2 linked regions of the Variovorax paradoxus B4 genome follow. The protein of the gene in region 2 interacts with the protein of the main gene of each other region in a pairwise test. Links are inferred from orthologs where the notes say so. Each region holds a gene or a part of one and is shown on either strand. Other genes may lie near its edges.

What was found. Proteins that work in one complex are often made in the same cells at the same time.
Region 1: the proteins of VAPA_RS03835 (region 2) and dnaB interact in binary tests that used the Escherichia coli proteins (3 or more experiments, as listed by UniProt). The link is inferred for Variovorax paradoxus B4 from one-to-one orthologs.

Annotation. Positions count from the first base shown.
Region 1 is NC_022247.1:2,033,411-2,039,537, reverse strand. What follows is about bases 2,974-5,809. They hold dnaB (replicative DNA helicase), read right to left. Parts: upstream 5,179-5,809; coding sequence 3,769-5,178; downstream 2,974-3,768. Other genes in these bases: rplI (50S ribosomal protein L9), read right to left, coding at 5,349-5,801; VAPA_RS09415 (helix-turn-helix transcriptional regulator), read left to right, coding at 3,042-3,755; VAPA_RS09420 (GyrI-like domain-containing protein), read left to right, coding at 2,974-2,986. In the rest of the region: VAPA_RS09435 (PhoH family protein), read left to right, coding at 1-1,514; VAPA_RS09430 (VOC family protein), read left to right, coding at 1,666-2,037; VAPA_RS09425 (EVE domain-containing protein), read left to right, coding at 2,046-2,495; more of VAPA_RS09420, read left to right, coding at 2,519-2,973; rpsR (30S ribosomal protein S18), read right to left, coding at 5,814-6,095; priB (primosomal replication protein N), read right to left, coding at 6,117-6,127. UniProt on the Escherichia coli protein: The main replicative DNA helicase, it participates in initiation and elongation during chromosome replication. Travels ahead of the DNA replisome, separating dsDNA into templates for DNA synthesis.
Region 2 is NC_022247.1:848,267-854,572, forward strand. What follows is about bases 848-3,784. They hold VAPA_RS03835 (ATP-dependent helicase), read right to left. Parts: upstream 3,405-3,784; coding sequence 1,290-3,404; downstream 848-1,289. Other genes in these bases: VAPA_RS03830 (hypothetical protein), read right to left, coding at 848-1,293; VAPA_RS03840 (AEC family transporter), read left to right, coding at 3,525-3,784. Also shown: VAPA_RS03825 (phospholipase A), read right to left, coding at 1-829; more of VAPA_RS03830, read right to left, coding at 826-847; more of VAPA_RS03840, read left to right, coding at 3,785-4,547; VAPA_RS03845 (hypothetical protein), read right to left, coding at 4,554-5,210; VAPA_RS03850 (hypothetical protein), read left to right, coding at 5,443-5,652; VAPA_RS03855 (primosomal protein N'), read right to left, coding at 5,689-6,306. UniProt on the Escherichia coli protein: Rep helicase is a single-stranded (ss)DNA-dependent ATPase involved in DNA replication; it can initiate unwinding at a nick in the DNA. It binds to ssDNA and acts in a progressive fashion along the DNA in the 3' to 5' direction.

The DNA.
Region 1 (6,127 bases), 1.2 Mb from region 2 along the record:
AGGAATCCGAAGCGCCGCCGCCAGCCGTCCAGGTGTCCGCACCGCAGCAAATTGCGGCGGCGTCGCAGGCGCCGGCGCGGCCCAAGCGCAGCAAGTCCAACGGCCCGGCCAAGCTGTTCGTGCTCGACACCAATGTGCTGCTGCATGACCCGATGTGCCTGTTCCGCTTCGAGGAACACGACATCTTCCTGCCGATGATCGTGCTCGAGGAGCTGGACGGCCACAAGAAGGGCACCACCGAAGTCGCCCGCAACGGCCGCCAGACCAGCCGCACGCTCGACGCCCTGGCGGCAGCCCAGGACGCCGACATTGGCAAGGGCCTGAAGCTGGACACCACGGGCCATCGCGAGGCCGGCGGCAAGCTGTTCTTCCAGACCGCACCGCTCGACTATTCGCTGCCGATCAGCCTGCCCCAGGGCAAGGCCGACAACCAGATCCTCGGCGTGGTCCATGCATTGCGCGACCTCTATGCCAACGACCAGCCCGGCCGTCCGAAGCAGGAAGTGGTGCTGGTGTCGAAAGACATCAACATGCGCGTCAAGGCGCGCGCCCTCGGCCTGGCCGCCGACGACTATCAGAACGACAAGACGCTCGAAGACGGCGACCTGCTCTACGCGGGCTCGCTCGCGCTGCCGGCCGATTTCTGGACGCGCCAGAGCAAGACGGTCGAAAGCTGGCAAAGCGGCAGCAACACCTTCTACCGGGTCAGCGGACCGCTGGTGCCCAACCTCTACATCAATCAGTTCGTCTATTTCGAAGCGCCGGGCGAACCGAGCATGTACGCACGCGTCACCGAGATCCGCGACAAGACCGCGGTGTTCAAGACGCTCAAGGACTACAGCTCGGGCAAGAACGCGGTGTGGGGCGTGAACACGCGCAACCGCGAGCAGAACTTCGCGATGAACCTGCTCATGGACCCCGAAGTCGACTTCGTCACGCTGACCGGCACCGCCGGCACCGGCAAGACGCTGATGGCGCTCGCCTCGGGCCTCACGCAGGTGCTCGACGACCGGCGCTACACCGAGATCATCATGACCCGCGCCACGGTGAGCGTGGGCGAGGACATCGGCTTCCTGCCGGGCACCGAGGAAGAAAAGATGGGCCCGTGGATGGGTGCGCTCGACGACAACCTCGAGTTCCTGGCCAAGGGCGACGGCGGCGGCGCCGGGGAATGGGGCCGCGCGGCCACCAATGAGCTGATTCGAAGCCGCATCAAGGTCAAGAGCATGAACTTCATGCGCGGCCGTACCTTCCTGAACAAGTACGTGATCATCGACGAGGCACAGAACCTGACGCCCAAGCAGATGAAGACGCTGATCACCCGTGCGGGCCCGGGCACCAAGATCATCTGCATGGGCAACCTCGCGCAGATCGATACGCCGTACCTGACGGAAGGCTCCTCGGGCCTCACCTTCGCGGTCGACAAGTTCAAGGGCTGGCCGCACGGCGGCCACATCACGCTGGCGCGCGGCGAGCGCTCCAGGTTGGCCGACTTCGCGAGCGACGTGCTCTAAGAGCCGCCGGTTCGCGGCTGTCAAAAGCCCGCGATGCTCCCAGGAGCACCGCGGGCTTTTTTCGTCCGCGGTGACAGCCTCCTGACAAGACGCTGTCAGGAGGCCGCCCGCACCATCAGGGCTCCTTCAACGCAACGAAAGCGAGTCCTCCATGCAAAACGCCGTCAACTGGTTCGAGATTCCGGTCACCGACATCGACCGCGCCCAGGCCTTCTACGAAACCGTGCTCGGCCGCACGCTGCGCCGCGAAAACTTCGGCGGCCAGACGCTGGCCATCTTTCCCTACGACAACCCCGCCACCGGCGGCGCCCTGCAGGCCGGCGCGAACGCCAGCGCACGCGCGGGCAGCGGCATCCGCATCTACCTCGACTGCATGCCGAGCATCGACGCCGTGCTGGCGCGCGTCGAAACGGCAGGCGGCCAGATCGTCGCGCCCAAGTCCGCGCTGCCGCCAGGCATGGGCTTCATCGCCCATCTGCGCGACACCGAAGGCAACGAAGTCGGCCTTCACGCCATCGCCTGAATCGCACCATGGCACAGCGCAACTGGATTGCCGTGGCCAGCGCCGAGCACGCCCGCCGCGGGCGCGACCACAAGCCGCTCGGCTTCATGCAGGTCGGCCACGGCAAGCTCGGTCCGCTCAAGCGGGTTGCGGCAGGCGACCGCGTGGCCTACTACGCGCCGGCCACGGTCTTCGGCGGTACCGACAGGCTGCAGAGCTTCGTCTCGATCGGCATCGTGCGGCCGGGCGCACCGTATGAGGCCGACATGGGCAACGGCTTTGTTCCATGGCGGCTCGACGTGGCCTACGCGGCCTCCCGCGAAACGCCGATCGCGCCCTTGCTGGACCAGCTGGCCTTCATCGAGAACCCCAGGCAGTGGGGCTACAAGTTCCGCTTCGGGCTGTTCGATGTCCCCGACGCCGACATGATGCTGATCGCCCGGGCCATGAAAGCCGACCTGAAGGCGCTCGCGCTCTGAGCACCACAATCCCCACATCACCCATGCAGAAGAGAACCCCGATGGAACCCGTGCGCCAGCAACATGACGCTTTCCAGGTCGCAGGCCTCACGGTCCGCACCACCAACCGCGAAGAGAACGACCCCGCGGGCGCGCGCATCGGCGCCCTGTGGAATCGCTTCTTCGGCGAAGAGACATACCGATCGACGCCCGGCCGCACCGGCGATGCCCGCATCTTCGGCGTCTACTCCGGCTACGAGTCCGATGCGCATGGCGCCTTCGATGTGACCGTGGGCGTGGCCGTCTCGGGCGGAACGGGCAGCGTGCCCATCGAGGCCGGCAGCTACCTCGTCTTTGCGGGCCAGGGCGAGATGCCGCAGATGGTGATCGCCACCTGGCAGCGCATCTGGCAGTATTTCGAGGCGAACCCGGAAATCGTGCGCCGCTACCGCAGCGATTTCGAAGCCTACGAGGGGCCGGACAAAGTGGCGATCCATATCGGAGTCTCATGAGCACACGCCAGGGCTGGCCCGACGGCTTCGCTGGAATATCCCAGGGAGCGCACTGATGCGCCGCGCCGACCGCCTGTTCCAGCTCGTGCAGATCATCCGCGGGCGCCGGCTCACCACGGCGGCCTTCCTGGCGCAGCGCCTCGAGGTGTCGGAGCGAACGGTCTACCGCGACGTGGCCGACCTGCAGCACCAGGGCGTGCCGATCGAGGGCGAGGCCGGCGTGGGCTACAGGCTGGGCGCGGGTTTCGAGCTGCCGCCGCTGATGTTCACGCAGGACGAAGCTTCGGCGCTCGTGGCGGCGGCCCGCCTGGCGCAGAGCTGGGTCGATCCGGCCCTGGCGCGTGACATCGAAACCGGGCTGGGCAAGATCCTCTCCGTGCTGCCGCCGGCGGCACGCGTCTCGGCCGAGGCGCTCGCACTCTACGCCCCCGCGCTGGGGCTGGGCGATGCCTTGCGCGCGCGGCTGCAGACGCTGCGCGAAGCCGTGCAGGCGCGCCAGAAACTGCGCCTTCACTATCGCGACGTTTCGGGTGATACCAGCGAACGCACCGTGCGTCCGCTTGGCTGCTTCTATTGGGGCAAGGTCTGGACGCTTTCGACCTGGTGCGAACTGCGCAACGACTTCCGGGGTTTTCGCATCGACCGCATGGATGCGGTCGACGTGCTGCCCGAACGCTTTCGCGACGAAGCAGGCAAGACGCTGGCCGACATGCTGCGCCAGGTGAAGGCGCGGACGGCGGAGGCCAAGCTGCTGGAGCAGCAGAAATGAAGGCGCGGCGGCGTCAGTAGTCGTCGTTGTTGCCGTAGCCGGCCAGGTTCTCGAACTTGGTGAGCGGCTTGAGAAAGGCGAGCTTGACGGTGCCCGTGGGCCCGTTCCGGTGCTTGCTGATGATCACCTCGGCCACGCCCGGCTCCTTGCTGTTCTTGTCGTAGTAGTCGTCGCGGTAGATGAACATGATGATGTCCGCGTCCTGCTCGATGGCGCCGGATTCGCGCAGGTCGCTCATCATGGGGCGCTTGTCGGTGCGGCTTTCGACGCCGCGGCTCAACTGCGACAGCGCGATCACCGGGCACTTGAGTTCCTTGGCGAGCATCTTCAGGCCGCGCGAGATTTCGCCCACGGCCGTTGCGCGGTTCTCGTCGCTCATGCTGCTCGACACGCTCATGAGCTGAAGATAGTCGACCACGATCAGGCCGAGGCGCCCGTACTGGCGCGCCAGGCGGCGCGCATTCGCACGCAGCTCGCTGGTGGTCAGGCCCGGCGTCTCGTCGATGTGCAGCGAGACGTTGCGCAGCTTCTCGATGGCTTCCGTGAGGCGCGGCCACTCTTCATCGCTGAGCTTGCCGGTGCGCAGGTGCCCCTGGTCGATGCGCCCGATCGAGCCGACGATACGCACCGCCAGCTGCGACGCACCCATTTCCATCGAGAAGACCGCCACCGGCAGCCCTTCGTTGAGCGCCACGTGCTCGGCGATGTTGATGGCCAGCGAGGTCTTGCCCATGGAGGGGCGCGCGGCCAGCACGATCATGTCGCCCGGCTGCAGGCCCGAGGTCATCTTGTCGAACTCGTAGAAGCCGGTGCGCACGCCGGTGATGTCGTTCGGGTTCTCCGCCATCTCGGTCACGCGGTCGAGCAGTTCGACGACCAGGGCATCCATGCTCTGGAAGCCCTGCTTCATCCGCGTGCCCTCTTCGCCGATGTTGAAGATCTTCTGCTCGGCCTCGTCCAGGATCTTGTCGACCGACTTGCCCTGGGTGTTGAAGGCGTTGGTCGCGATCTCGTCGCTCGCGGAGACGAGTTTTCGCAGGATCGAGCGTTCGCGCACGATCTCGGCATAGCGGCGGATGTTGCTCGCGCTCGGCACATACTGCGCGAGCGAATTGAGGTAGACCAGGCCGCCGATTTCATCGGCCTTGCCCAGGCCCTGCAGCTGTTCGTAGACCGTGATGACGTCGGCCGGCTTGCTGGCGTTGATCAATCCGCCGATCGCGGCATAGATCAGCTTGTGTTCGTGGCGGTAGAAGTCGCCATCCACCAGCAGGTCGCCCATGCGGTCCCAGGCACCGTTGTCGAGCAGCAGGCCGCCGAGCACGCTCGACTCGGCCTCGATCGAGTGAGGCGGAATGCGAAGCTGGGCAACTTGACGATCGGCCGACGGATCATTGTCGGCATAGGAAAAAACGGCGGACATGGACTTCCCTTGCAACCCTGCATGCTAAGCCGCGCACGCGCTGGCGTGTGTGGACAAGGTTGTGAATAAACAGTGATCTTTCAGTGCATCGCGCTGGAAAACCGGTGCGCAGAAAGACAAAAGCCGCCCGGAGGCGGCTTTTGCGGCAGCACACAAGGCGCTGTGGATGATCAGGCGGTTTCGCCGTAGACCGTCACGGTGATGTCGACCACCACGTCGGTGTGCAGCGCAACGCTCACGGTGCTGTCGCCGACGACCTTGATCGGGCCGTTGGGCAGGCGCACTTGCGACTTGGCAACCTTGTAGCCTTGCTTGCCCAGTTCTTCGGCGATGTCGCCGTTGGTGACCGAGCCGAACAGGCGGCCGTCCACGCCGGCCTTTTGGGTCAGCTTGACGGTCGTGCCGCCGAGCTTTTCGCCCTGGGCTTGCGATTCGGCCAGCTTGGCGGCCGCAGCCTTTTCGAGTTCGACGCGCTTGGCTTCGAATTCGGCCTTGTTGGCGGCGGTGGCGCGGCGGGCGCGGCCCGTCGGGATCAGGAAGTTGCGTGCGTAGCCGTCCTTGACCTTGACGATGTCGCCGAGGCCGCCGACGTTCAGGACCTTGTCCAGAAGAATGATTTGCATGGTGACGGCTCCTTAGACGCGGTGCTGGTCGCTGTACGGCACCATGGCCAGGAAGCGCGCGCGCTTGATGGCGGTGTTCAGCTGGCGCTGGTAGATCGCGCGCGTGCCGGTCAGGCGGGCGGGGATGATCTTGCCGTTTTCGCTGATGAAGTCACGCAGCGTGTCGATGTCCTTGTAGTCGATTTCCTCGACGCCAGCGACAGTGAAGCGGCAGAAGCGCTTGCGCTTGAACAGCAGCGACTGGGTGTTGCGCTTCGGGCGCTTGTCTTTGTTGAATTTCTTGAACGTGGCCATTTGGGGACCTCTTGTCGAAAATTAATCTTGCT
Region 2 (6,306 bases):
CGGCGCCGCCCATCAGGTAGACGCGGTTCCAGCTGCGTGACAGCGGCAGGCTCTGGCCGTTCGACTGGTGCACCAGGCCCACGCCCGCATAGCGCCAGCGCCAGCCGCCGGGCAGGTTGAAGTCGAGCGGATAGACATACATCAGCTCGGGCTCGTGGTCGGTGGTGCGGAATGGCCGCGAGATCGAGCCGTTGAACAGCTGCCAGGTCGACTGCTGCGAGTACGCGAACCACAGCGAGTCCTTCTTGGCTGGCTCGTTCTGCGTGAGCAGGCCCTGGGCGACCTTGGTGCGCACCGACAGGCCGATGCGCATTTCGTTCGCCTGGTAGGCCACGGGGGTTCCGGTGTGGCCTTCGGCCGGCGAGGTGGGCGTGTCGGGCTTGCTGGTGGCGGCCGAGGCCGACACGTTGAGCGGCCGATAGCCGCGGAACCCGAAGGTGCCGCAATCGGTGCCGTTCTCGAGCTCCCAGAAGCGAGACAGCGCCGAGTACTGGCGGTCGCGGCAGCCTTCGTTGGTGTCGACCGAGATCACGCGCGTGGCCGGTATCGAGGCGTCCACCGGCGGCGCCGGCTGCGTGTTGGCCAGCACCGGCGGCGCCACGGGCACCGAGACCGAAGGCAGCGTCTGCTGCTGCGCCCAGCGGTCGAAGCAGGCCAGGCGCGCTTCGTTGCTGTTGCCGAGTGCGGCGCATTGCTGCCACGTCAGCTGTGCGTCGGCCAGCGGACTGCGTGGCTGGTCGACGGCCTGCGCATGCGCGGTGGCGGCGCCGCCGAGGCAGGCCGCGAGGGTCGCCAGCCCGGAGAAGATGGCGTGTTTTCGTTGGGTCATTGGTTTCCTTGCGTTCCCCCCGTCTTGTTCAGCACGAACGGATGCGTGCTTTCGTCCGCGGCGTTGCGCCACGTGCCCCTGAATTCCCGGCCGCAGGAGCCGGGTTGCAGGGTGCCGGCCCAGACGCCGCTGATCGCGCGGCCGTCCAGCGATTCGTCGATGGAAAGGGCGCCTTCATCGTCGACGTCGCCCGCGAGCTGCGCCACCGAAGGCTGGGCGCTGCCGCCGGCGGCGTGGCGCGTGATGGTGCCGCGCACGCCGGCGTATTCGGGGTGCCTGCCGAGCTGCACCGTGGCCACGGCGGCAGAGCCGTCGAAGCGCGCCTCCCAGCGTCCGTAGAGCGACTGCAGCGGCAGCTCGCGCGCATCGGCGGGGCAGTCGGCGCCATTGCCGCCCTGTGTTGCCGTGGCGCAGCCCGTGGCGGCCAGAAGAGCGGCAAGGAAGGCGGGCAGCAGCCTCTTCATGGCGCCGCCGCGGCCGCGGCCTTGGCGGCCGCGCTGTCCTGCGCCTTTTGCGCGAACTCGGCGCGCAGCGCCTTGAGTTTCTCGCGCGGGTCTTCCCGGGTGGTGGTCTTGTCCAGGGCCATCTCGGCGATGAAGCGGCTCGGCACGCAGGGCACCATCTCGCGGCCCTGCTTGCGCTTCTTGGTCCAGCTCACGGCCAGGCTGCGCTGCGCGCGCGTGATGCCCACGTACATGAGGCGGCGCTCTTCCTGCAGCCGCTGCAGCGTCTCGTCGCTGACCTTCAGCTGCCGGCCGTTGTCGTCTTCGAGCTTGAAGGGCAGTAGGCCCTCGGTCACGCCGATCAGCATCACGTGCGGCCATTCGAGGCCCTTGGAGGCATGCAGCGTCGACAGCGTGACCACGTTCTGGTCCTGCTCGCGCTCGCTGATGGTCGACAGCAGCGAGATGGTCTGCGCCACCTCGAGCAGGCTCTTGCGCTCGGTCTCGATGTTGCTGTCGGCGCCCGAGGCATCGTCGATGGCTCCGCCCGCACGCAGCGACATCCAGTCGACGAACTCCATCACGTTGGTCCAGCGCGCGGCCGCGGCCTGTTCGCTGTCCTCGCCGTCGTAGAGATGCTTCTCGTAGTCGATCTCCTTCAGCCAGTCGAGCATGAAGGTGCGCGAATCCTCGGCGCCCATGGTGCGGCGCGCGCGGTATTCGAGGTCGTTGATGTAGCGGCCGAACTCGTGGATGCCTTCGAGCGTGCGCTTGGGCATCACGCTCGGCAGCGACGGGCTGAAGAGCGCCTCGAACAGGCTCAGCTTGTACTGGCTGGCGAAGGTGCCCAGGCTCGCGAGCGTGGTGTGGCCGATGCCGCGCTTGGGCGTGGTGATGGCGCGCAGGAACGCCGGGTCGTCGTCGTTGTTGACCCAGAGGCGGAACCAGCCGCACAGGTCCTTGATCTCGGCGCGGTCGAAGAAGCTCTGGCCGCCCGACACCTTGTAGGGGATCTGCGCCTTGCGCAATGCCTGCTCGAACACGCGCGCCTGGTGGTTGGCGCGGTAAAGGATGGCGAAGTCGCGGAACTCCTTGTACTGCTTGCCCTGCGTTCCCTGGGTCATGGCATCGCCCGCGCGCAGGCTGACGATGCGCGCCACCGCGCGCTCGGCCTCGTGCGCCTCGGAGTCGGCATCGACCACGCGCACCGGCTCGCCTTCGCCGAGCTCGGAGAACAGCGTCTTCGGAAACAGCTTGGGGTTGGGGCCGATCACGTTGTTGGCCGCGCGCAGGATCGCGCTCGTCGAACGGTAGTTCTGTTCGAGCTTGATGACCTTCAGGGCCGGATAGTCGACCGGCAGCTTGCGCAGGTTGTCCAGCGTGGCGCCGCGCCAGCCGTAGATCGACTGGTCGTCGTCGCCCACCGCGGTGAAGCGCCCGCGTTCGCCGGCCAGTGCCTTCAGCACCTCGTATTGCGTGGCGTTGGTGTCCTGGTACTCGTCCACCAGGATGTGGCCCAGCGCGGCCTGCCACTTGGCGCGCACCTCGTCGAAGTCGCGCAGCAGCTTGAGCGGCATGCCGATGAGGTCGTCGAAGTCGACGCTCTGGTAGGCCGTGAGCCGCTCTTCGTAGCGCGCCATGATGCGCGCGGTGATGCGCTCGTTGTCGTCCGCGGCGGCCGCCTCGGCCTGCGCGGCGTTCAGGCCCATGTTCTTCCACTTGCTGATGGTCCACTGCCAGATGCGCGCGGTGGCGGTGTCGGTGGTGCCGCCCGCGTCCTTCAGGATCTTGGTGACGTCGTCGCTGTCGAGGATGCTGAAGGCCGGCTTCAGGCCCAGCACGGCGCCGTCTTCGCGCATCATGCGCACGCCCAGCGCGTGAAAGGTGCAGATCACCACATGCTTCGCCTCGCGCCCGATCAGCCCCTTGGCGCGCTCGCGCATTTCGCTGGCGGCCTTGTTGGTGAAGGTGATGGCCGCAATGCGCTTGGGCTCGAGTCCGGCCTGGATCAGCCGGCCGATCTTGTGCGTGATGACGCGCGTCTTGCCCGAGCCCGCGCCCGCCAGCACGAGGCAGGGGCCGTGCAGGTAATTGACCGCTTCTTGCTGCGCGAGATTGAGACCGGAAGACATGGGGAGTGGGAACGGAAAGCCGCGGAGGAACGGCAGGCGCAAAGCGCGCAATGATACGGGGCGCAGCTTTCCGGAGATGCCGCGGGAGTTCACGATGCGAGACGCAACGACAATGGGGCCGTGCTGCCCGTATTTCTCGTAACCTTTCCTTTCTTCGTCTTGATCGCGGCCGGCTATGGCGCCGCGCGCGCCCGCGTCCTGCCGCTCGATGCGATTCCCGGCCTCAATACCTTCGTGCTGTATTTCGCATTGCCTTGCATGTTGTTGCGATTTGGCGCCGGTACGCCGATCGGCCAGCTGCTCGATGGCAGCGTGGCGCTGGTCTGGGGCTTGAGCGCGCTGGCCGTGGTGGCGGGCGTGGTCGTCTTCACCCGCAACGAGCGCATCGGCTGGAACGACGGTGCCTTCGGCGCGCTGGTGGCGGCCTTCCCGAACACCGGCTTCATGGGCGTGCCGCTGCTGGTGGCGCTGCTGGGCGCGCAGGCCGCCGGGCCGATGATCATCACCATCGCCTTCGACCTGGTCGTGACCTCGTCGCTGTGCATTGCGCTGTCGCGCCTCGACGGCGTCGGCGGCGGTGCCGCGCATCATGGGCCGCGGCAGGCGGCGCGCCAGGCGCTGCGCGGCGTGCTGGTCAATCCGATGCCGTGGTCGATCCTGCTGGGCGTGCTGCTGTCGGCGGCCCGCTGGCGCCTGCCGGGGCCGGTGGAGCGCACCATCGCCATGCTGGCCGATGCGGCTTCGCCGGTGGCGCTCTTCACCATCGGCGCGGTGCTGGCGCGTTCGGCGCTGCTCGCGCGCGAGCACGGCGCCAGTGCCGCGGTGGCAGCCGCCATGGGCACGAAGTCGGCGGTGCCGCCCAAGGCCCCGCTGGCCGATGTGCTGCCGGTGGTGGCCGTCAAGCTGCTGGTGCATCCGGTGCTGGTCTGGGCGCTGGGGCAGGGCGCCATCGCCCTCGGCCTGCCGCTCTCATCTTCGGCATTGATGGTGATCGTGCTGGTGGCGGCGCTGCCGAGCGCCAGCAACGTTTCGATGCTGGCCGAGCGCTTCGGTGCCGACAACGGCCGCATCGCACGCATCATCCTGTGGACGACGGTGGCGACTTTCTTCAGCTTTCCGTTCGCGGTCGGGGTGCTGCGCTGAGCGGCATCAGGGCGTCAGCACGCCGAGCTTGAACGGATCGGCGTCGGGCAGGCGCTCGCATTTGGAGAAGTCGCGACCCTGGGAGCCGTCGCAATAGAACGCGTTGTAGATGCGGCCGAAGAGCGTCGGGCTGGCCGTGAAGAGCACGCCGTGCTCGGGCTGCCAGTTGTCTCTGGCCGTTCCAGAGGGGCGGGTTTCCGTGGCCCGGATGGGCGCGGCCGCCGCGATGGGCGTGAATTCCGCCAGCGTCTTGTGGGCTTCCTCGCCGCGCCAGCGCACCGCCAGCTCGGCCGCCGTGGGCCTTGCCGCCACCGGCAGCAGCACGCCGTTCACCTGCAGGCCGTAGCCGAAGCGATGTGCCTTGCCGGCCAGGAAGGCATAGGCGCAGGCGGCCATGCACTGGCCGCGGATCTCGGTATCCACGCCGCTGGCGCGGATGGCGTTGGCGTAGGCGCCCGCCGCTTCGGCGGTGCCGCCGAACGAGTCCTCGAACACCACGGTGCGCACGGTGCCCTTGCCCAGGTGATCGGTGAAGGTCTTGATTGCGCTGCCGTCGAGCATGCCCGACACCAGGAGCCGGCTGCCCTGCAGGTCGAGTTCGGCCGCCGGGCATGCGAGGCATGCGAACAGGAGAGCCGAAACCAGAGATGAAGGCAGTTTCACGACAGACGACCCCGCGGACCAGCGTGCTTGCTTGATGTGCGAGGCCGGAACGGGCCTCGCACAGCGACAGCTTGCGCAGCGTGCGGGGGTGTAGTCAACGGTTTTTTTGCAATATTTCCGCTGCGGCGTAACGGCCGTAAGGCATAGCTACTGCTATCACTTCAGATGAATACTTGAGTTTGCACAAGGCCTGATAGAGTGTTTGCGAATCAAAGTATGAATGGGCAGCACGATGGCAATACTTATTCGTATCCTGCTGTGGCTGGTCTGGGTTGCCGGCGTGAGCTGGTTCTGGCATGCCGGCATGCTGGGCACCGGCACCTCGCTCGCGCTGGGCGCCCTGAGCCTGGTGGTGTTCGCCTGGCCCGCAAGCAGCGCGCGGCGCCGCAGCACCGAGTTGCGCTACGTCGACGTCGGCAAGGAGCCCGCGGGCCTGCACTGACCGCCGCAAGCGCATGGCCCCGGGGCAAGGCCGCCCCTAGATGCTGTGCGGATCGACATCGACCAGCCAGCGGATCACGCCCTTGCCTTCGGGCGTGCGCCGCAGCGCATGCAGCAGCGGCTGCCACTGCGCCAGCAGGCGCTGCAATGCGGCGCGCGAAGGGCTTTCGATCAGCATCTGCGCTCTTTCCACGTTGGCGACGCGCTGGATCGCGAGCGGCACCGCGGGGTAGCGCACCACGCGCTCGGCGCCTGCCAGCGCATCGGCGGCCGTGCTCGCCGCGTTCAGAAAGGCCTGCGCGGCCTCCTGCGTGCGTGCATCGGCGCGCAGCAGCGCCTGGAAAGCAAAGGGCGGCATGCCGGCGGCGGCGCGTTCCTCGAGCTGCTGCCGGGCGAAGGCCGTGTAGTCGTGCTTTCGCAGGGCAGAAAAAAGCGGGTGCTGCGCATGGTGCGTCTGGATCCACATCTCGGCCGTGGCGCCCTGCGCCGCAAGGTAGGCCGCGTCGCGGCCCGCGCGGCCGGCCGATTGCATCAGCAGGCTGAACAGGCGCTCGGGCGCGCGGAAGTCGCTGGAGAACAGCGCGCCGTCCGGGTTCACTGCCGCCACCAGCGTGATGCGCCGGAAGTCGTGTCCCTTGGCGATCATCTGCGTGCC